Regions from separate parts of the Idiomarina sp. UBA4520 genome, predicted to be linked through region 1. Evidence: predicted binding sites of a transcription regulator. Region 1 holds the regulator's gene; each other region holds the start of a gene.
The links. Region 1 encodes LexA, which represses DNA repair genes until DNA is damaged. Its sites were predicted from a motif close to TACTGTATNNNNATACAGTA; they were not measured.
Positions count from the first base shown of each region.

Region 1 (5,265 bases):
GAATGACAGTAACGCAATGGCGGCGGTTGCATACACCATCGACGAGTAGCCAAACAGCCGTTTTCGCGTAAACGCGGGAATAATTGCCGAGATAATACCAAAGGACGGTAGAATCATGATGTAGACTTCAGGATGCCCGAAGAACCAGAAAATATGCTGGAACATAACCGGGTCACCACCGCCTGCGGCATCGAAGAAGCTGGTACCAAAGTATTTATCGGTCAATACCATGGTGACTGCCCCTGCCAATACTGGCATAACTGCAATTAGCAGGAATGCGGTAATTAACCAAGTCCAGACAAACAGCGGCATTTTCATGTAGTTCATGCCAGGCGCGCGCATGTTCATTATGGTCACAATGACGTTAATAGCACCCATAATGGATGAAATACCCATAATGTGAACCGAGAACACGAACAGAGCAGTAGAGTCTGAACTGTAAGTGGTTGAAAGCGGCGCGTAGAATGTCCAACCGAAGGCAGGACCGCCACCTTCCATGAACAAAGAGCCCAGCAGAATAATGAAAGCAAATGGAAGAATCCAGAAGCTCCAGTTATTCATACGAGGCAATGCCATGTCCGGCGCCCCAATCATCATTGGAATCATCCAGTTAGCCAAGCCGGTAAAGGCAGGCATAACAGCACCAAAGACCATAATAAGGCCGTGCACCGTGGTCATTTGGTTAAAGAAATGCGGATCAACCAGTTGCAGACCCGGCTGGAAAAGTTCCGCGCGGATAACCATAGCCATGGCACCGCCGGTTAAAAACATAATAAAACTGAACCATAAATACATTGAACCAATGTCTTTATGGTTGGTTGTAAATAGCCAGCGACCAATACCAGACGGCTTATGATCGTGGTGTGCGTCGTGATGGTTTGCTTCGACTGCTGTGCTCATCACCGTCTCCTTATTGATTCATGACTTCGTTAATGTCGGCTGCCTGTATCAGGTCGCCGGTGTCGTTACCCCAGGCATTACGCTCGTAGGTGATAACAGCTGCAAGCTCACGCATGCTCAGCTGTTGGCCGAACGCCTGCATAGCAGTGCCGGTAACGCCATTAACAACGATGTCTATATGTTTTGCTTTAGCGTCTGGGTCGACAGATACACCGCTTCCTGCCAATGCAGGGAATACGCCGTCAACACCTTGGCCGGTAGGTTGGTGACATGAAGCACAAGTACTGTTGTAAACTTTCTCGCCTAAGTCCATGAGTTCGTCTTCTGACATTTCCATGGCTAAGAGCTCTTGCTCACGCTCGCGAGCGGCTTCTTGCTCTGCTTCAAGCTCGGTTATCCACTTTTCGTATTCAGCCGGCTCTTTGGCAATAACAACCACAGGCATGAATCCGTGATCCTGACCGCAAAGCTCGGCGCACTGACCACGGTAAATACCAGGCTCGTCTACTTTGGTCCAGGTTTCGTTGATGAAGCCGGGGTTAGCGTCTTTCTTAACCGCGAAGTCAGGAACCCACCAACTGTGAATAACGTCGTCGGAAGTTACCAGGAAGCGGACTTTTTGACCCGTTGGAATAACCAGCGGGCGATCGACTTCGAGTAAGTAGTTTTCGCTTTTGTCGAATTTATTGTCTATTTGTTCTTGTTGAGTCGCCAAACGACTGAAGAACTCAACGTCATTCTCGAAGTATTTGTAGTGCCATTTCCATTGCGAACCCGTAACCTGAATAGTGACATCAGCGTCTGATGTATCTTCCATAGCAATTAGGGTTGTTGTTGCCGGAATGGCCATACCCACAAGAATTAACAGTGGAATAATGGTCCAGGCAATTTCAACTTTTACGTTCTCGTGGAAATTCGCTGGTTTGGGGTTTTTCGATTTGCGATGGCGAATCATCGAAATGAACATTAAACCGAACACGACCACACCAATGGCACAACAGATGTAAAATATCGTCATGTGCAGGTCGTAAACTCGGTTACTGACTTCAGTAACACCCTTGGTTAGGTTGAGTTGGTTTTCTGCGCTAGCAGGTAAGCTCAACATAGCCAATAGTGCCCACAGAGGCTTCATTTTCACGTGACTTCTCCTCTTATTCTTCAATGAGACCGAAAGGCCAATTCCGATCAAAATTCGAAGAACAAAGAGGTAAGCAGAAAAAGGAACAGCTTCTCCCCAGAAATCACTTTCTCTACAGACTCTTTGTTATAATTATCGTTGTTATAATATTTTTATAGTCGGGTAGTACATTTATTAACTAATTTACAAAGAAAGATCCAGATCAAATCAAACAAATGGTCAATAAATGAGCTGATCTGTTAAAAAAAGGCTGCCGAAGCAGCCTATCAAGGAAGAAACACACTAACGAGGATTTAGTGGAGGTGGGATGTTAGTGTGTTTTTATCAAACAGGAAGTATTGAGTGTGACTTAATTTACTTGCCATTTTTGCGCGCTGCCATGTGCGGCTTGAGACAGAGTCGAGATAGGCAATAACCATACTGCTGTTTCCCGCTAATAGCGCTTGCTCCAATGCCCACTCACAACGTTCGGCAGAGTGACTGCGTAACCAACGAATTTGATGCTCCGCAACACCGGATTCAATAAGCTGGGCAATGACATTTTTGTCACCGCCGATAACGGTGACCCATTCACTTGGCTTTTGTTGTAAAGCATTCTGAACAGCTGGTGATAAGGCGTCTGTCTCGACTGCCTCTGCGCCTGTTTCTTGTTCAAACTTAATATCCGTCGGTGCAGCTTTCCACAAACCCGGGTGGTGCAATTTGTTGTTCTGTTGAATTTTCATAGTGCAGCTCCATTTCTGATAACACCAACCGCCAGACCTTCAATCGCGAATACTTGCGATGCTAGATCAACAGTGATGGTGGAGAATTCTGGATTTTCCGGATGTAACAAGACAGTGCGACCTTTGCGCTCAAACCGTTTTACCGTGACTTCGTCTTCAACCCGAGCAACAACAACCTGTCCATTTCTGGCTTGCTCAGTTTTATGCACGGCAAGTAAGTCACCGTCCAAGATACCAATGTCTCTCATGCTCATACCGTTAACTTTCAGGAGAAAGCTGGCGGCAGGCTGAAATAATGATTCGTCGACTTTGTAATGCCCTTCAACATGCTGTTCTGCAAGCAGCGGCTCACCGGCGGCGACCTGGCCAATCAGCGGCAAACCTTCGGCGACATCAAAGTCGTCGCCGACTAAGCGAATGCCGCGAGACATACCTGGCATAATTTCAATAACACCTTTACGCGCTAACGCCTTTAAATGCTCTTCGGCGGCGTTGGCAGAGCGAAAGCCAAGCTTGGAAGCAATTTCCGCACGTGTCGGCGGCATACCGGTTGCGTGCAGATTGTCTTTAATAAGCTCTAGTATTTCCGACTGTCTTGGTGTTAAAGGGCGCATATTCGAACCTGTGTTTATGTACAGTGATACTGTGAGTATATACAGGTATTTTTATTTCGCAAGTCATTTCACCAACGACTTTTATTTTTTAAGTTGGTATCCTATAGCTCTGTTTAAAACAGAGGTTGATGTATGAGCAAAAAAAGCCCTTTTTACGCGGTGTTGAAGTATCCGTTACGTTGGCTAACACGGTTCGAAGATATTTGGGACGGCGATGAAACTGATCACAAAACCACGGTGCAAAAGCCGGTGGCTTACGTTATGCGTTCAACCTCTACGGCTGATCTGTCCATATTGCAGCGTGCAGCTAAGCGCCGAGGCCTGCCTGATCCTCTCGAACCGCTTGAAATTAATGGCAAAGAATACAGCCGGGTTATGTATTTGGAAGAATTTGCCAACGAAACCTCTGAAAAAGCGGTGCAAGAATTCCATCAGTTATTGAAGTTACATAAAGACAATAGCAACCTCGACTTACAGCTGATACCCGCAGGGGTGTTCTGGGGGCGCCAGGCAGGCCAGGAAGCAACTGCCGGCAAGGCAATGACGGGTGACCTCGATAACCCAGGCGCTATTCGTAAATTCTGGCTTGTGCTTTTTTCAGGTCGTCAGGTCTTGTTGCGCTTCTCGCGTAGCGTCAGTTTAGGTCAAATGGCTAATGATTACGGCGCAGACATGCGCATAGCCCATAAATTGGCGCGTGTTGCCCGTGTTCACTTTGTTCGCATGCGTCATGCAGTTGCCGGACCCAAGCTTAGTCATCGGAAAGAGCTTATGGCGCAGCTTATTAACACGCCAGCGCTCAAGAAGGCCGTTGCCGACGAGGCCAAAGGCAAGAAAATTAGTGAAGAGGAAGCTCGCAAAAAAGCACTCTCTTACATTGACGAAATTGCGGCGAATTACAGCTCGACATTAGTGCGAGTACTCGATCGCTTTATGACCTGGATGTGGAACCGTATTTATAACGGTATTCATGTAAAAGGCGGTGAACGCATACGTCGTCTTGCTCAGCAGGGACACGAAATTATCTACGTGCCGTGTCACAGAAGTCACATGGATTACTTGCTACTGAGCTATGTTATTTATAAAGAAGGCTTGGTGCCGCCCCATATTGCAGCAGGGGTGAATCTGAACTTCTTCCCGGTTGGCGGCATTTTCCGTCGTGGTGGCGCGTTCTTTATACGCCGCAGTTTCCGTGGCAATAAGCTTTATTCCGCGGTCTTTCGCGAGTACTTGTGCTGGCTGTTTCAAAAAGGCTACCCGGTGGAATACTTCAGTGAAGGCGGTCGTTCCAGAACTGGGCGTTTATTGCCGCCAAAGACTGGCATGCTCGCTATGACCGTTCAGGGTATGCTGCGTGATCAACAACGCCCAGTGTCGTTGGTGCCGGTGTATCTTGGTTATGAACACATCATGGAAGTCGCCACTTACCTGAAGGAGTTAAAAGGTAAGGACAAAGAGAAAGAATCCGTTTTTCAAATTCTAAAAACAATTACCAAATTGCGTAATTTTGGTCAGGGCTTTGTAACTTTCGGTCAGCCTATCGATTTAAAGCATACGCTGGATTGTAATGCACCTGACTGGCATAAGTCGGTAACGCGAGGGGCCGAAGAGCCTCTAAGACCGAATTGGTTAACCCCTGTGGTAAACGGTTTGGCCGAACGCGTTATGCAAGGTATAAACGATTCCGCAGCCGCAAACAGTGTGAACCTAACGGCTCTGGCATTGCTCAGCTCTGAGCATCATGCGCTGACGAAAGAAGAGTTATTAGCTCAGCTCGAAGTGTATCTGGGTGTGTTAAAAGAAGTGCCTTACAGCACCGATATTAGTGTGCCGAAAGAAACGCCGGAAGAATTGTGGCAGCAGGCGCTGCGCACCGATAAGTTTAAAA
Region 1 is NZ_DGMK01000014.1:88,193-93,457, reverse strand. Features, by position in the region: gene ctaD (cytochrome c oxidase subunit I) at 1-900, opposite strand, end outside; gene coxB (cytochrome c oxidase subunit II) at 911-2,032, opposite strand; gene B3850_RS06215 (hypothetical protein) at 2,332-2,763, opposite strand; gene lexA (transcriptional repressor LexA) at 2,760-3,377, opposite strand; gene plsB (glycerol-3-phosphate 1-O-acyltransferase PlsB) at 3,510-5,265, shown strand, end outside.

Region 2 (5,265 bases), on a different contig from region 1:
TCTTTTAAACGATCAAAAGCGGCTATTTGTGCGTAACACAGACTATAAGTAAATTTCTGAGGTCATTATGAAACACTATAAACAGAGCGACTTAGCCCAAATGAAAGATAGAGAGCGGGCTCGTTTCGTGAACTGCTTGTCTGGCTTTAAGAGCGCCAATGTCATAGGTACTCGCGATCGTCATCAGCAGGATAACCTGGCAATTGTGAGCTCTGTTGTTCACCTTGGTAGTAATCCGCCTTTTCTCGGTTTTATTATGCGCCCGCAATCAGTTACCAGGCACACCTGGGAGAATATCGAGGAAAGTGGTGTGTATACTATTAATCATGTTGGCGAGAGCTTTTTTAAAAGGGCGCATAAAACCTCTGCCCGCTACCCGAGAGAGCAGTCCGAGTTTGATGCTTGTGACCTAACACCTGAGTTTATGGATGGTTTTCACGCGCCCTATGTGGCTGAGAGCTCTTTGCGTATTGGTATGCAATTGGTTGAAATTATTCCGATACAACACAACGACACGGCGCTTATTGTTGGCGAAGTGCGTTGGGTCGATGTACAAGAGGATGTAGTTCAAAGTGATGGTTATATCGACATTGAAGGTCTGGGTACTATGACTATTTCCGGACTAGATGGTTATCACTTGACCTCTCGCGCAGCGCGTTTGTCGTACGCAAAGCCCGACGAAGAGTTGCGCGAATTGCACATCAACGGCGAGACTAAAGGCTAATAATATCGGGCGCTTTACGGCTGTGTTCTTTAGTGATCCAGAATAGCAATAAGCCTGCGAGGGACAAACCGCAGCCGACCCAACCGGTACCTTGCCAGCTCAGTGGTGAAACAATAGCTAAACCACCGAGCCAGGCGCCTAAGGCGTTGGCCGCGTTAAATGCGGAGTGATTCAGCGATGCGGCTAAGGTTTGTGCTTCTCCCGCTACATCCATAAGGCGGACCTGAAGCGCGGGAACCAAAGCCGCTGCACTGCCAAGTAGCAGGACCATTGGCATAACGCTCCAAATGCTTTCTAGCGTAAAGGGGAAAATACCTAGTACAACTGCAGACCAAATAAGTGAGCCACCAATCGTTAACTTAAGGCTTCGGTCCGCTGCCCAACCGCCGACTAAACTTCCTGCTAACGAGCCGATACCGTAGATAAGCAATGCAATAGGTATCCAGTGGGGAGCCAGTCCGGTAGCGTTAATCAAGGTGGGGGCTATGTAGCTTAAAACCGCAAACATGCCGCCAAAACCGATAGCGCCAATAGCCAGCGTTAGCCAAACCTGTGGGTTCTGTAAGGCTCTCATTTCGCCTCGAGCAGAGGTTTTTTGTTCGTTTGGATGTTGTGGAACCACAAGTGCAATCATAACCAGTGCAACTAAACCTAATGCACCAACAGTGTGGTAGACCGTACGCCAGTCGATGAGCTGCCCGAGCCATGTGGCTAGAGGGTTACCAACCAAAATGGCGATGGTAAGGCCCATCATAACCATAGTGACAGCCATACCGCGTTGGTTCCGGCGTACCATATCGGCAGCGACCAAACAGGCTATGCCAAAATAAGCCCCATGCGGCAGACCAGTTAGAAATCGTAAAATTTGCAGCAAAAAGTAATTATCGGCCGATGCGCTGGCAAAATTACCAATAGCGAAAACGAACAACAGTATGAGTAGCATAGGCTTACGAGGAAAGCGCGCAAAGAGGATAGTAATAAGTGGCGCACCGACAACAACACCTAAAGCGTAAAGACTGATTAAGTGCCCGGTTGTACGCGTGTCAGTATTAAAATCGGTAGCGACGTCAGGCAGCAAACCCATAATCACGAACTCACCGATACCAATAGCAAAACTGCCAATGGCCATGGCAAATATAGCCAGTCGAACTTGTGCTTTGGAGAACTGAGTCATGGGGCTGGCTGTATTCCTGTACTTATCGTCTTTGTTAAGAGTGCGCAGTTTAGCGAATGTGGCAGCTATTGCAATTACTTGCTTTATACTGTACAAATAACCAGTATCTGTAAACCTCAGCAAAGGACACAACCATGGCTGTAGTAACCCAATACGTAGTGATTCGCGATGGAGCCGAAAAAATGACATTTACCTCGAAAGCCGAAGCTGATGCACACGATAAAATGTTGGATATGGCAGAGGCGCTAACGCCCTTAATTGAAAGCAGCGAGCTTTTTACTGACGACAAGCAGCTTGAAGATATGGCGATGTTTTTAGCGAAAGAACGAGAAAATGTTTTAATTGCTCTCGGCGCCAAGAAACCGAAAAAGCCGAAAGCAGAAAAAGCACAGGCAGAGAAAGTAGAGAATAAAGCGGGCAATAAAGAGGCGACCAAGGCAGCATAGCTTTGGTGCTCGAGAAGACTTTGGTAATATAGCAGTCTCTCTTTAAAAGACGTAATAAATAGGATCAGGCTATGACGCAAGAAACGATTTACCACATTGGTACTCCGGGTAAACCATGGGGTGCGGAAGAAAAAGCGCAATGGTTAGCGGAGCAAACTCAAAAGCGTTCATACTTTGATGATGTTGTTAGCAAAATAGAGACATTTAAAGACGACTTTGACGTTGAACACTATGGCGAGTTGGCTTACGAAAGCGCTACTTACCCGTTATTCGCGGTGAAAACTAAGAGTTGGGACAGTAATAAACCGACGGTATTAGTCACTGGTGGTGTACACGGCTACGAAACAAGTGGTGTTCACGGTGCGTTGCGTTTTATAGAAACCCAAGCCAATAGCTATGCAGAGAACTTTAACGTTGTTGTTGCACCGTGTTTAAGTCCGTGGGGCTATGAAACCATTAATCGCTGGAATCCGGCAGCTATTGATCCTAACCGTTCGTTTGTTGCTGAATCACCGGCTGGCGAGTGCGCTCATATTATGAAGTACGTTGCGGATTTAGGCGTAGATATTCTGGCGCACATTGACTTGCATGAAACCACAGATACTGACAACAGTGAGTTTCGTCCGGCAAAAGCCGCAATGGATGGTACCGTGAATACTAACTGGAATATCCCTGACGGCTTCTATTTGGTCGGTAATGCCGAAAAGCCTTACCCGGAATTCCAAAAGGCCGTACTGGACTCTGTTGAGAAAGTCACTCACATAGCGGATGCTGATGATGAAAATAAACTGATTGGCGAAGACATTTCGCAGCGAGGTGTTATTTTACTGCCAACGTCTAAGCTGGGACTTTGCATTAGCTTCAGTAAAGCAGAGTACGCCACAACCACAGAAGTTTACCCCGACAGCCCCAAAGCAACGCCTGAGCAGTGTATTGAAGCTCAGGTCGCTGCAGTAACTGGCGGGCTGGATTTTTTGAAGTAAAACCCAGCCGACAGTGAAGTGGCTAGCGTCGTGTCGCCGGGCGGTTTTGTCTCGGCGCACGGCGCGAGTTATTTGGCCGGCTACCTCTGGGCTTTTGGATAGGCTCAGGTTTTATGCTCGGATCGGGCTCAAAACCCGGAACCACTTCTTTCGGTATCTCATTCTTGGTCAGCTTTTCAATGTCGCGTAGCAACTTATGTTCGTCAACGCAGACCAAAGAAGCGGCTTCGCCTTCGCTGCCGGCTCGACCGGTACGTCCAATGCGGTGCACATAGTCTTCGGCAACCTGCGGTAACTCAAAGTTAATAACGTGAGGTAATTCGTCGATATCAATGCCGCGCGCAGCGATATCCGTCGCGACTAAGACTCGTAATTTACCTGCCTTAAATTGTGCTAAGGCTTTGGTTCTGGCGCCCTGGCTCTTATTACCGTGAATAGCCATCGCCGGTAAGCCATCGTCAGTGAGTTGAGTCGCCAAGCGGTTTGCGCCGTGCTTGGTGCGGGTAAACACCAACACTTGTCGCCAGTTTCTGCTGCCAATTAGGTAGCTTAATAGCTCGCGTTTGCGTTTTTTATCGACAGGGTAGACACGCTGCTCAATTGTATCTGCTGCTGCATTCTGGCGTGCAACTTCAACCAGTTTAGGTTGATGCATAAACTGCTGAGCCAACGCTTTAATCTCTTTAGAAAAAGTGGCTGAGAAGAGCAGGGTCTGACGCTGTTCAGGAATCAGCTTCATGACTTTTTTAATGTCATGAATAAAGCCCATGTCTAGCATCCGGTCAGCTTCATCTAATATCAGCACATCAATCTTGCTTAAATCGACGGTACCCTGACGGCTGTGATCAAGCAGTCGTCCTGGTGTTGCGACTAAGATATCGACGCCGCGACGTAACGCATTAATTTGCGGGTTTATGCCCACGCCACCGAAAATGACCAGCGATTTGAGGCCTGTGTACTTTGCGTAGGTGTTGAGGTTGTCCTCAACCTGAGCTGCTAACTCACGTGTCGGTGTTAATATTAGCGCTCGAATAACAGGCTTACCTTCTGTCTTCGTCGAAGACAAGTTATGCAATAAAGGAAGCGTGAAGCCTGCTGTTTTCCCGGTTCCGGTTTGTGCCGCTGCCAGTAAGTCATGACCTTTCATTACGGTAGGAATGGCTTGCTCTTGAATCGGGGTAGGGGTGGTATAACCGCACTCAGTAACGGCTCGTAAGATATTGTCGTTCAGTCCTAGTGACTGGAACGAGCTCTGATTTTGTTCTGTGGACATGAAGCTCCGGGAATTTTATTTAAATAGACATCACAGTTGCTGTGAATTTCGCTGCATTATAACACAGCCGTACCAGCACAGTTTTAGTTATTATTTTTGATCTGCATCAACTATCGTTTCGGAATGCGTTTTTTCTTGTGAGCTGACCGGTGATTCTGCTTAATGCTTCAACAAAACTGTTATATATTGGTTATCTTAGCCAAGACAAACTTATCGCTTTAAAACGGACTGCGCTGTAACGGAGAACTGCTCATGGAAGTAAAACACGCCTTTACTGATTTTCTGGAAATTATTCCCGATGGTGCAGTTGTTATAAACCCGCATGGCTTTATTGTTGCAGTGAATCAAGCGGCCGCCGCAATGTTTGGCTATTCGTCCTCTTCTATGTTGAAAATGCCACTTAACTGTTTGTTACCGGAAGAGTTTCGGGAAAAGCATGACGAGCATCTCTCTAAGTTTTTTAAACATCCGGGGCGGCGCTCCATGGGGAATGGCTTAATCTTTCCCGCCGTACGACGTGATGGCTCTAAGTTCTACGTCGATATCATGCTGAACCAAATGGAAATTGACGGTGAACTGTTTGGTATTGCGATAGTTCGAGACTATACCTTGCTGAAAAAAGCAGAAGACAAAATTCGTTTAGAGCTTGAGTTTGAAAAGCGCCA
Region 2 is NZ_DGMK01000011.1:68,138-73,402, reverse strand. Features, by position in the region: gene B3850_RS03990 (flavin reductase family protein) at 68-724, shown strand; gene B3850_RS03985 (MFS transporter) at 714-1,898, opposite strand; gene B3850_RS03980 (YebG family protein) at 2,033-2,344, shown strand; gene B3850_RS03975 (M14 family metallopeptidase) at 2,416-3,327, shown strand; gene B3850_RS03970 (DEAD/DEAH box helicase) at 3,350-4,600, opposite strand; gene B3850_RS03965 (sensor domain-containing diguanylate cyclase) at 4,853-5,265, shown strand, end outside.
Region 2: the regulator LexA is predicted to act here: its motif matches at 1,985-2,004, upstream of B3850_RS03980 (YebG family protein).

Region 3 (5,265 bases), on a different contig from region 1:
TAAATCACTTAAACGTTCGTTATTGAAAGTTAAGATCAGTTCTTTACGGTAAACTTTACCTTCGTTCGGGTTCATATTGTACAAGTACACCCAGCGATCTGAGTCGAAGCTGTTTTCAGCGACAGGCTTGCCTAATACGTAAATAACCTGCTCTTCAGTCATTCCGACACGAAGCTTATCAACATCGTCTTGCTCAAGGTAATTGCCTTGAGGAATATCTATTCTGTAAACCATGCTATCGAGCACAGAGCAACCACCTAAGCTCAGCAATGCGGCGATACAAACTGCAAATTTGGTCATGAAATACCTATTTCTCTTTTTTATAACTGTATTTAACTTTTGACGATGATAAACAAAGCAGCCGCTGAACACCAGCACAGTCAGCGACTAACTCGCTAAAAGCTCTTTCGCGTTAGCTTTAGCCATGTCCGTTACACTATCCCCACCCAGTAAGCGGGCAAGCTCTGTGACACGTTCATTGTGACTTAGCGCTGTCACCATAGTTTCTGTTTCGTCATTGTCACTATATTTACTGACCTGGAGCTGGTTGTCAGCTTTTGCAGCAACCTGTGGCAAATGCGTAACGCAAATAACTTGAGCTGTTTGCCCAAGCTCGCGCAGCATTTTTCCAACAATAGCGGCAGTTGGGCCACTGACACCAACATCGACTTCGTCGAACATCATTGTTGGTACTGACTTTTGGGTTGCTGTCATGACCTGTATGGCAAGGCTAATACGTGAAAGTTCACCGCCCGATGCAACTTTACTGAGAGACTGCAGTGGCTGGCCAGGGTTAGTTGTTACTTCGAACTGAATATCATCGGTACCCAGACGAGACGCTTTTTTATCCGTGTCATGCTCGACATTAATAATAAATCGGCCATGAGGCATATTGAGCTCATGCATTGATTGTGTAATTTTCTTACTGAGTTCATCTGCCGCCTTTTCACGGCTGCTAGAGAGTTTCTGTGCTAACTCCCGGTAATCGGTTTCCGCCTGTTGGCGATCAGAATCAAGCTGCTCAAGGTTTTTATCAGCATTCACAATATTATCGAGTTCGGCGTTCAGCTTTTGATGGTGTTGCCATAAGTCAGCAGCTGCAACCTGATGCTTTTTCGCTAAGCTAATAGCTTTGCTTAACCGCTCTTCAACAATGTCGAGCTCAGCGGGGTCAAGCTCGAGTTCATCCTGATAATGCCTCAGTTCGAGCGCGGCTTCCTCAATATGGACTTTGGCTTGCTCTAATAGTTGGCAAACAGGCTTTAACTGCTCATCGATATCCGCAGCTTCCTCTAGTCGCTGATTCGCCGAAGAAACCAGTCCTGTTGCATTGTTATGCTCACCCTCGTAAAGCGCACTGAGTGAAAAAGCACTGGCTTCCATGAGGTATTTACTGTGACTTAACTTTTTATGGCGTTGTTCGAGCTCTTCAAATTCACCTTCGGCAATAGCAAAGTCATTCAATTCTTCGACTTGGTATTCGAGCAATTGTCGCTGTGCTTCGAGTTCGTCTTGTTGTTGAACATAGTGTTTATATTCTTTTTCAAGCTCGAACCATTGACGGTATTGCGTTGCAACCTCTGACAGTAACCCTGTGTGTCTTGCGTAGTTGTCGAGCAGTTCTAACTGGTGCTCTTCTTTCAATAATAGTTGGTGTTCATGCTGCCCGTGGATATTAACTAATAGTGGTGCCAGTGACTTTTGTTGGGTGAGCGCAACTGGGGTGCCGTTTATCCAGGCTTTTGAACGACCGTCACGCTGAATGACACGTCGTAGAATACAGTCTTCTTCTGCATCAAAGTCATTGTGGTTAAGCCACTGGGCTGCAGGGCTGTTTGGCTCTACGGTAAAAACAGCGCTTATTTCCGCTTTGTCCTCGCCTGGTCGTACCCAGTTAGCATCAGCCCTGGCACCTAAACATAAGCTTAAAGCGTCTAAAGCAATAGATTTACCTGCACCGGTCTCACCAGTGATAGCGGTCATGCCTTTTGAAAAGTCGATATCCAGAGACTTAACGACAGCAAAATTGCGGATGTGTAACTGAGCTAACATAAATGCACCTTATTGACATGTACGTATAAAAGTACTGTTGTTTTGTACAGTTTATACAGTATTTATACAGTACTATTTTGTTATTGCAAGCTCAGTATGAAATTTCTTCTAAAAAAGTCGGCTGCCCCAGCCAAGTTTGTTTCGTAATACGTGGTAATAATTGTGATCAACCGGGTGAATCATTTTCAGCGTATGGTCATGCTTTTTAAGCACAATGTCGTCGCCCGGGTGTACAGCCATACGCACATGCCCGTCACAACTAATTTGCAATAGGTCGTTGTCGTAAGCTGCGCGCAGTCGAATATGGCTTTCGCCATCAACAACAATAGGGCGGCTACTTAATGTGTGAGGAAACATAGGAACCAGAGTCATCGCATTGAGGTTAGGGTGTAATATGGGGCCGCCTCCGGATAGAGAGTAGGCGGTGGAGCCTGTCGGTGTGGCGCAAATTAATCCGTCAGAGCGCTGACTAAAAACAAAATGGTCATCAATGTAGAGCTCGAACTCTATCATGTGGGCGACTTTGTCAGAATGCAGAACAATTTCGTTAATGGCGCGTCCTGCACCTGCTGGAGAACCGTTGCTAATCACTTCGGCAGAAAGTAGAAAACGCTTTTCAACGCGGTATTCGCCTTCTAAAACGTTAAGCAAGTGGGTCATTACTTCGTCAGGGTCCAGGTCAGTCAGAAAGCCTAAATTACCCCGGTTCACACCAATGACTCCAATGTCATGTTCGCAGAGCGCTCTTGCTGCACCTAACATATTACCATCACCACCAACGACAACGGCAATGTCAGCCCACTCTCCAAGCTCTGCTAAGTTTATGGTTTTGATTTTACCAGACTCAAGTAGCTTTTGAGGTAACTGTTCAGCAGTGCGGGACTCAAGTGCTATGTCATAGCCACGTTCGTTTAGTGCCGTCGTTACCGTTTCTAAAGTGAGTTGTGTGCCGCGGTCATTGACCTTGCCGAGTAAGCCAATTCTCTGAAATGCGCTCATAATGACAGTTCCTGTGGTTTAGGCTGTTTACGCTACGATCAGGTGGAAAATTTATCAAGTCATAGAAAGCCCCTTGAAAGTAAAAAACTTGCCCCCATTAACTTGGCAACCTCAATTTAAACCGGACTGAAGAGAGTCAAATATGGCGGATAAGAAAGACCAACAGACTGAACAGAATGTTGACCAGACGGTCGAGCAACAGCAAGCAGAGCAGCAGGCTGCACAAGCGGCGGAAGAAGCGATGCAACAGGACACAACAGCTGCGGAAGCAGAAACAGCAGGCACATCTGCCGACCAAACTGACAAAATTGCCGAGCTTGAGCTGGCACTGAGTAAAGCTGAAGCACAGGCGAAAGACCAGCGTGAGTCGGTGTTGCGTACGCAGGCTGAAATGGAAAACGTACGACGTCGTGCAAGCCAGGACGTGGAAAAAGCGCATAAGTTCGCGCTAGAGAAGTTCGCCAATGAATTGCTAACGTCCGTGGATAACCTGGAAAGAGCACTGCAACTAGCCGACCAGCAAGACGAGTCGAGCCGCAATTTTATTGAAGGTATTGAGCTGACTTACAAGAGTCTGACCTCAACCCTGGAAAAGTTTGGTGTGAAAGCGGTAGGAGAAGAAGGCGAAGCCTTTAACCCTGATTTGCACCAGGCCATGTCGATGCAAGAGTCTAGCGAGCACTCAAATAACACCATTATGGCTGTCATGCAGAAAGGCTACGAACTAAATGGCCGCTTGCTGCGTCCCGCTATGGTTATGGTTGCGCGTAATTCGGACTCGGGCGTCGATACGAAAGCATAAAGATTAATCAAATATCCTTACATAGGGTGTTGAAATCAAAATAAAGAGACCCCAAATAAGGGGTAACGAAACAAATTTCATGAATCTGGAGTTGGAGACGAATCATGGGCAAAACAATTGGTATTGACTTAGGTACAACAAACTCTTGTGTTGCTGTACTAGACGGCGGCAAAGCACGCGTTATCGAAAACGGTGAAGGTGACCGCACAACCCCTTCAGTGGTTGCATTTACTGACGACGGCGAGATTTTGGTGGGTTCACCAGCAAAACGCCAAGCAGTAACTAACCCGAACAAAACTTTATTCGCAATTAAGCGTTTAATTGGCCGTCGTTTTCAGGACGACGAAGTCCAGCGCGATATTGGCATTATGCCTTATAAAATCGTTAAAGCGGACAATGGCGACGCTTGGGTAGAAGTGGATGGCGATAAAAAGGCACCACCACAAATTTCTGCAGAAGTTCTGAAGAAAATGAAGAAAACCGCAGAAGAGTTCCTGGGCGAGAAAGTAACAGACGCCGTTATTACTGTCCCTGCATACTTTAATGACGCTCAGCGTCAGGCAACGAAAGACGCAGGTAAAATCGCAGGCTTAGAAGTTAAACGTATCATCAACGAGCCGACCGCTGCTGCATTAGCCTACGGTATGGACAAGAAGTCTGGCGACAATGTCATTGCGGTTTATGACTTAGGTGGTGGTACCTTCGATATCTCTATCATCGAAATTGATGAAGTTGAAGGCGAGCACACGTTTGAAGTATTAGCGACTAACGGTGACACGCACTTAGGTGGTGAGGACTTTGATAACCGCTTAATCAACTACTTAGTTGAGCAGTTTGAAAAAGACCAGGGCATTGATCTGCGTAAAGATCCATTAGCAATGCAGCGCTTAAAAGAAGCGGCAGAGAAAGCAAAAATTGAACTGTCATCGGCACAGCAGACCGAAGTGAACCTGCCTTATATTACGGCAGACAACACCGGTCCTAAGCACATGGCAATTAAAGTAACTCGTGCGAAGCTTGAGTCACTGGTTGAAGACTTAATTACTAAGTCACTAGAACCGGTTAAGCAGGCATTGGCAGATGCAGACCTGTCAGTAAGCGACATTAACGACATTATTATGGTCGGTGGTCAGACTCGTATGCCGAAAGTGAGCGCTGCGGTTACTGACTTCTTTGGCAAAGAGCCACGTCGTGACGTGAACCCGGATGAAGCTGTTGCAGTGGGTGCTGCGGTTCAAGGTGGTGTCTTGTCAGGTGATGTAAAAGACGTACTGTTATTGGATGTATGTCCGCTGTCACTGGGTATCGAAACCATGGGCGGTGTAATGACTAAGTTGATTGAGAAAAACACCACGATTCCAACCAAAGAATCGCAAACGTTCTCAACAGCTGAAGACAACCAGTCTGCGGTA
Region 3 is NZ_DGMK01000020.1:112,919-118,183, forward strand. Features, by position in the region: gene B3850_RS08845 (outer membrane protein assembly factor BamE) at 1-300, opposite strand, end outside; gene recN (DNA repair protein RecN) at 388-2,052, opposite strand; gene nadK (NAD(+) kinase) at 2,161-3,051, opposite strand; gene grpE (nucleotide exchange factor GrpE) at 3,194-3,853, shown strand; gene dnaK (molecular chaperone DnaK) at 3,958-5,265, shown strand, end outside.
Region 3: the regulator LexA is predicted to act here: its motif matches at 2,085-2,104, upstream of recN (DNA repair protein RecN).

Region 4 (5,265 bases), on a different contig from region 1:
TATAGCTGAGTAGCCTAGCTGTTCTGCTCTGCATACCAACTCTTCTGGCGCAGCCGCTGAGCGCAGAAAGCTGTAATGACTGAGTGCGTGTAACTCTGCAAATGCCATAATAAGACCTCAGGCTGAGTGGGTGTGAAGCCAGATCAGCTAAACCATCCCTGCAAATACCACTGCCCAGACTCATAAAAAAGCCAACCTTTGCGATGCTTACTGTCCGTTGCTATCCAGTAGTCTCGCTCTATTGGTTGGCTATCCCACCAGCCGCAACGTTTTCGCTCCGGGCCATTGCTTAAAGACCACTCATCCAAATTGACCCGTTCAGGGTGATTTAGCCATAAAGGCCGCTTAACAGGCTTGACGGAGAAACCGCCGAAACGGCAGGGCGGTTGTTTGTATTCATTAATACCGGGCCTGGGATCATCGCTCACTGCCGGGGTATAAACCGCATTTTCGCCAAGCTTCACCTGTAATTTTCCAATGAGAGGAAATAAGCCCTGGGTGTCTTTTGCATCATGAAAAAAGTGACTTGTTTTTACCGACAATGAAGAAAAGTCTGATGCCTGAAGAGACACTTCCAAAACAGGCGCGCTTAAAGGAGCTTGCTCCATTTTTAACTGCAGTAATGACCAAAAACTTTGCGCGCGCCAACTGGGGCTTGCTGTCGCAACTCTAACCTCTGAACAACTTTTATCACGCTGGTACAGCTGAAACTTGATATGCTGCACAACTTTTTGGCGTTGATATAAAAAGCTCTCTAATTCATTAAGCAGCCGCTTCATAGGAAAGCGTAAGCCCTGCCAATTAGATACCTCGGAAACTAAGTCGACGTGCTGAAAAAATCGCTCGGACGGCTGATAAAAGTCACTCGCTCGCTGCGTTTTCAACTCACCTTTTAACTCTTGTATATAAAACAGGGCTTCTTTTCCAAGTTGCCGGCCAATGTCACTAACCGGTATGTCCAGTAAATCACCAATAGAGAAAATGCCTGCAGATAGTGAGTCTCGAACGACTTTGTCCGGCAGTCCGCTACTTTTTATGGATAAACCTTTTAACTGATGACCGACTTTTTCATCCTTCATTGTCAGCGGGGCATCGGCTTCAGCCAGCACTTTCGCTGCTAACGCATTGTTAGCCACCGCCAGCTGCGATCTCACCCCCAATTGTTTTACCGCCAAATGCAACGTTTTCGCCGTATTCGACAACCCACCGTACAACTTTTCGAGGCTATCGAGCTCTACGTATATGCCCTGCGGCGGCTCTAATACCAATTTTGCCGCCCACTGGTACAAATGGTCAGCCACGCCACAAAGAAGCCTTTCTTCTTTTGCCACACTGTACTCTTTTAACTTTAAGTCTTCGCAGAGGGCTATAGCCATAACACTGGCAATGCCCTGACTAACTCCTGCCTGCTGAGCAACTTGATTACTTTGCTCAATAAGTGACTGTCCGTTTTGAACCTGATAAAGCGCGACCGCCTGTTTCTCAAACTCGGGCTGTGCTCTTAACAGGCTATCTAACAGCAACTGCGGAAAGTGACAATATAACCACATTAGCTCAGCTCTATATTCTCAACAGGCCATCCAAACTTGCGCTTTAAAATATCCAGAGCTAATCCATTTTCCGTTAAACGTATTTTTAACCGGTTACTATAGGGTCGAGCCTCCGGGTGATCACTAAAGCCGCTAATAACGATGCCCATTTGCCCGGACTCTGCCGCTTTATACCAGCGCCGGACTTTCGGAGACGTCGTTTCTTTTTGCGGAAGCCAGGCAAACGCCATGGCGTTTTTCGTCTGTAATATCTGTTCAAGAGCCCAGCAAGCATCACTTCCTTTGGCCTCAACCACAACATGCATAGCATCGGCTAAGTCATGATAATACAGACTGGCGGCAGACAACTGCGCCGGTGGGTTTACCCAAAACACAGCAAGCCCCTGTTCAATAGCTTGTTGCGCAAGCGGCAATAACAACCGCTGCTCTGAAAAAGGCGACTCTAACTGCCATTCATGCAACCCGGGAGTTTGCCAACCACCACCTAACAACTCATCAAGCTTGGAAAAGCCTGTTTTTATGTAATGGTCAGCTTGAGCCGCTTTTGTCTGCCCCTGCCAAACAACCCCTTTTTCTATCAGTCGCTGTAGATTTGGCTGCATACTGCCCTCCAATACTGTATATTTGTACAGTACCATTATTTTTTACCCTTTCGCAACAGACATAAAGCACGGCTTAAGTTATTATTTCTGTAACTATTTACTTTTAGGAAGGCACCAGGAAATATGCTGACATCGTTACTTATTCCCTTCAGAGTCATCGCTCACTTACTGTGGGGAGTTATCACAACCGCTATTATCGGCGTTTTGATTATTGGTGTCGGTGTTTTCAAAATTCTTCTGCCTTTTCCTGCAACTCAACGCTTGTGTTCAGCCGCCGCTAACGGACTATTCCGCGTCTGGGCTTATTGCATGTCAATGATGTTCCAGCTGACTCAACGCATGGAATGGCATATAAAAGGTGACTTAGATCTCCACGAAAACGGCTGGTATATGGTCATGGCGAATCATCGCAGCTGGGTGGATGTTCTTGTGTTAATGCACTTAACCCGCCGCCATATGCCGACGCCTCGCTTTTTCTTAAAATCTCAGCTTATGTGGATACCCATTGTCGGATGGGGGTGCTGGGTTTTAGATATGCCTTTTATGAAGCGTTATTCAAAAGACTTGATACAGAAAAAGCCTCACCTAAAAGGCAAGGATATCGCCACAACCACACGCTCATGCGCTAAATTCCGACATATTCCGACAACGGTCGTTAATTTTTGTGAGGGCACTCGCTTTACGCCGGAAAAGCATAAGAAAAAGAACAGCCCGTTTAAAAATTTATTGCCTCCAAAAGCAGGTGGAACAGCTTTTTCCATGCAAATAATGGGAGAACAGTTTGAGGCTATTTTGGACATCACTATTGTATATCCGGGTAACGATTCGCGCCCCGTTGTTTGGCATTTACTCAGCGGACGACTCAAAAACGTTTACGTGGATATCAAAACGCTGCCAGTTACGGCGGACTTAATTGGCGACTACGCTAATGATCCGAAGTTCAAAGAGCACTTTCAAAACTGGCTGAACTTGCGTTGGCACGAGAAAGATCAAACCATTAATGATATCCGTAAAACCATCACGGAAACCCGATAAGGAGCGTTGCCATGAACTTTAAGTTTGTAAGGCAGTGGCTGGAAAGTATGGGCATCGAGAGCAATTTGCAGGAGCTCAGCTTGGTCATCGGTGTCACCATTATATTAGTCGCAAGCTATATCACTTACGTCATTGCCCGTTGGGTATTCGACCATGCGATTGAACGTGCACTGCGCCGCGCCCCAGAGCGTTGGTATCGGGCATTAGTAGACAGTGGTTTTTTCAAACGCTGCGCCAACTTAGCACCGGTTGTTATTATTAATAGCTTTATTCCGGTGTTGTTCACCGGCGACTTCGAAAGCTGGCAGTCACCCCTGCGAACGGCTGTCGGCATTTATCTTACCTGGGTTATCACCAGTATTCTGACGTCTATTGCTAACTTTGTATCCATCGCCTACGACTACACACCAAAAGCGCGAGATGTGCCTATAACCGGCGTTATTCAGGTTGTGAAATTGGTCTTGGTATTAATGGCCATCATTATCACTGTGGCTATTATCATGAATAAGTCGCCCATGTACTTGCTCAGCGGCTTTGGTGCCATGACCGCCATACTCATGGTGGTGTTCAAAGACACACTGATGGGCTTTGTCGCTGGTGTTCAGCTTGCCACTAACCGCATGGTTGCAATAGGCGACTGGATAGAGCTGCCTGATCACAATGTTGATGGCACCATACAAGAAGTCGGGCTTATTACGCTTAAAGTCGAAAACTGGGATAAAACCATTGTGTACCTGCCAACCTATGTGCTGATTAATCAGTCCTTCAAGAACTGGCAAGGCATGATAGAAACAGGCGGGCGCCGCATGAAACGTTCCCTGATGATTGATCTGGATAGCTCAAAACTACTGTCTGACGATGAGCTGGAGAAGATAGTTGATACGTATTTTGGGAAGTCGGTGGATGAATGGCTTAAAGAAAACGATTTAGAAAAGCCGGTCAGTAACCTAACGGCATTTCGAATTTTTGCTGATCAGTATTTGAAGAATCATCCGAAAGTACGTCAGGATTTAACTTGCATGACCCGACTAATGCAACCTACTGCAGCAGGCATACCTTTAGAGATTTATGCCTTCTCGAGCGACACAGAATGGACCAAATACGAAGCGATTCAAAGCTCTATTATTGAGCACTTGTACAGCGTATTACCGGAGTTTGGCTTACGGAATTATCAGTACCTTAATAATCAAAACGCCTTCTCCAAAAATGAATAAGGCGCTTATTGTAAGTACAACCCTTAAAGCTTCTTACTGTCCAGGCAGGTTACTTCTCTAATAAGTAGCCTGCCAGATCCGTAAAGTCACCGGCAAAGTCATCACTGTCACGGAAGCCCTGTGGCAGCATTTTATACTTACCATTAACGATAAAAGTTGGAGTTGCATTAACACCTAAATTAGTCGCTCGGCGATCCATTCTCGCGGCAGCCGTTCTTACCGTGAAGCTTTTCATTGCCTTATCAAACTCTTCGCCAGAAACACCGTTCACAATAAATACGTTACGAATGTCTTCTTTGCTGGTCAGCATATTATTCTTGTTGAAGTTGTAATCAAAAATAGCGACTGACAATTCGTCGCTTTTACCCAGCTTTTCCGCTACCACAAACGCCTGAGTCATTTCCTCGCCGACATTACCGCGCGGGCTGATAAAAGACACGTGGGCTTTTTGAAACGCATTTGGATATTCTGACTTCATCTCTTTAGCGATAGGTTCAAAGCGGTAGCAATGCACACAGTAAAACGAGAAGAATTCTGTAATTTCAGGCTTGCTGGTCGCTTCGTCTGCAATCACTTCGTAGTGCACGCCTTCCTCAAAGTCCTGAGCCTGAGCGACACCAACCACTAACAATAAAGAACCAATAATACTGACTAACCAATTTTTCATTACGTCTTCCTGTTATCTATTAAAACTATCCGTTAAAATTATCCGTTAAAACCAAGGTTAAGCGGCGCATCGTCAAGCCCCGCCAGTTGTTCTTTGAGCGCAAGAATTTGCTGCTCCCAATAACGACTCTCCGCAAACCACGGAAATGCCCGCTGAAATGCACTGTCTTGCCAACGTCGCGACAACCATGCCATATA
Region 4 is NZ_DGMK01000016.1:3,657-8,921, reverse strand. Features, by position in the region: gene B3850_RS07655 (error-prone DNA polymerase) at 1-108, opposite strand, end outside; gene B3850_RS07650 (Y-family DNA polymerase) at 144-1,550, opposite strand; gene B3850_RS07645 (ImuA family protein) at 1,550-2,152, opposite strand; gene B3850_RS07640 (acyltransferase) at 2,276-3,187, shown strand; gene B3850_RS07635 (mechanosensitive ion channel family protein) at 3,199-4,401, shown strand; gene B3850_RS07630 (thiol:disulfide interchange protein DsbA/DsbL) at 4,451-5,068, opposite strand; gene B3850_RS07625 (serine/threonine protein kinase) at 5,107-5,265, opposite strand, start outside.
Region 4: the regulator LexA is predicted to act here: its motif matches at 2,165-2,184, upstream of B3850_RS07645 (ImuA family protein).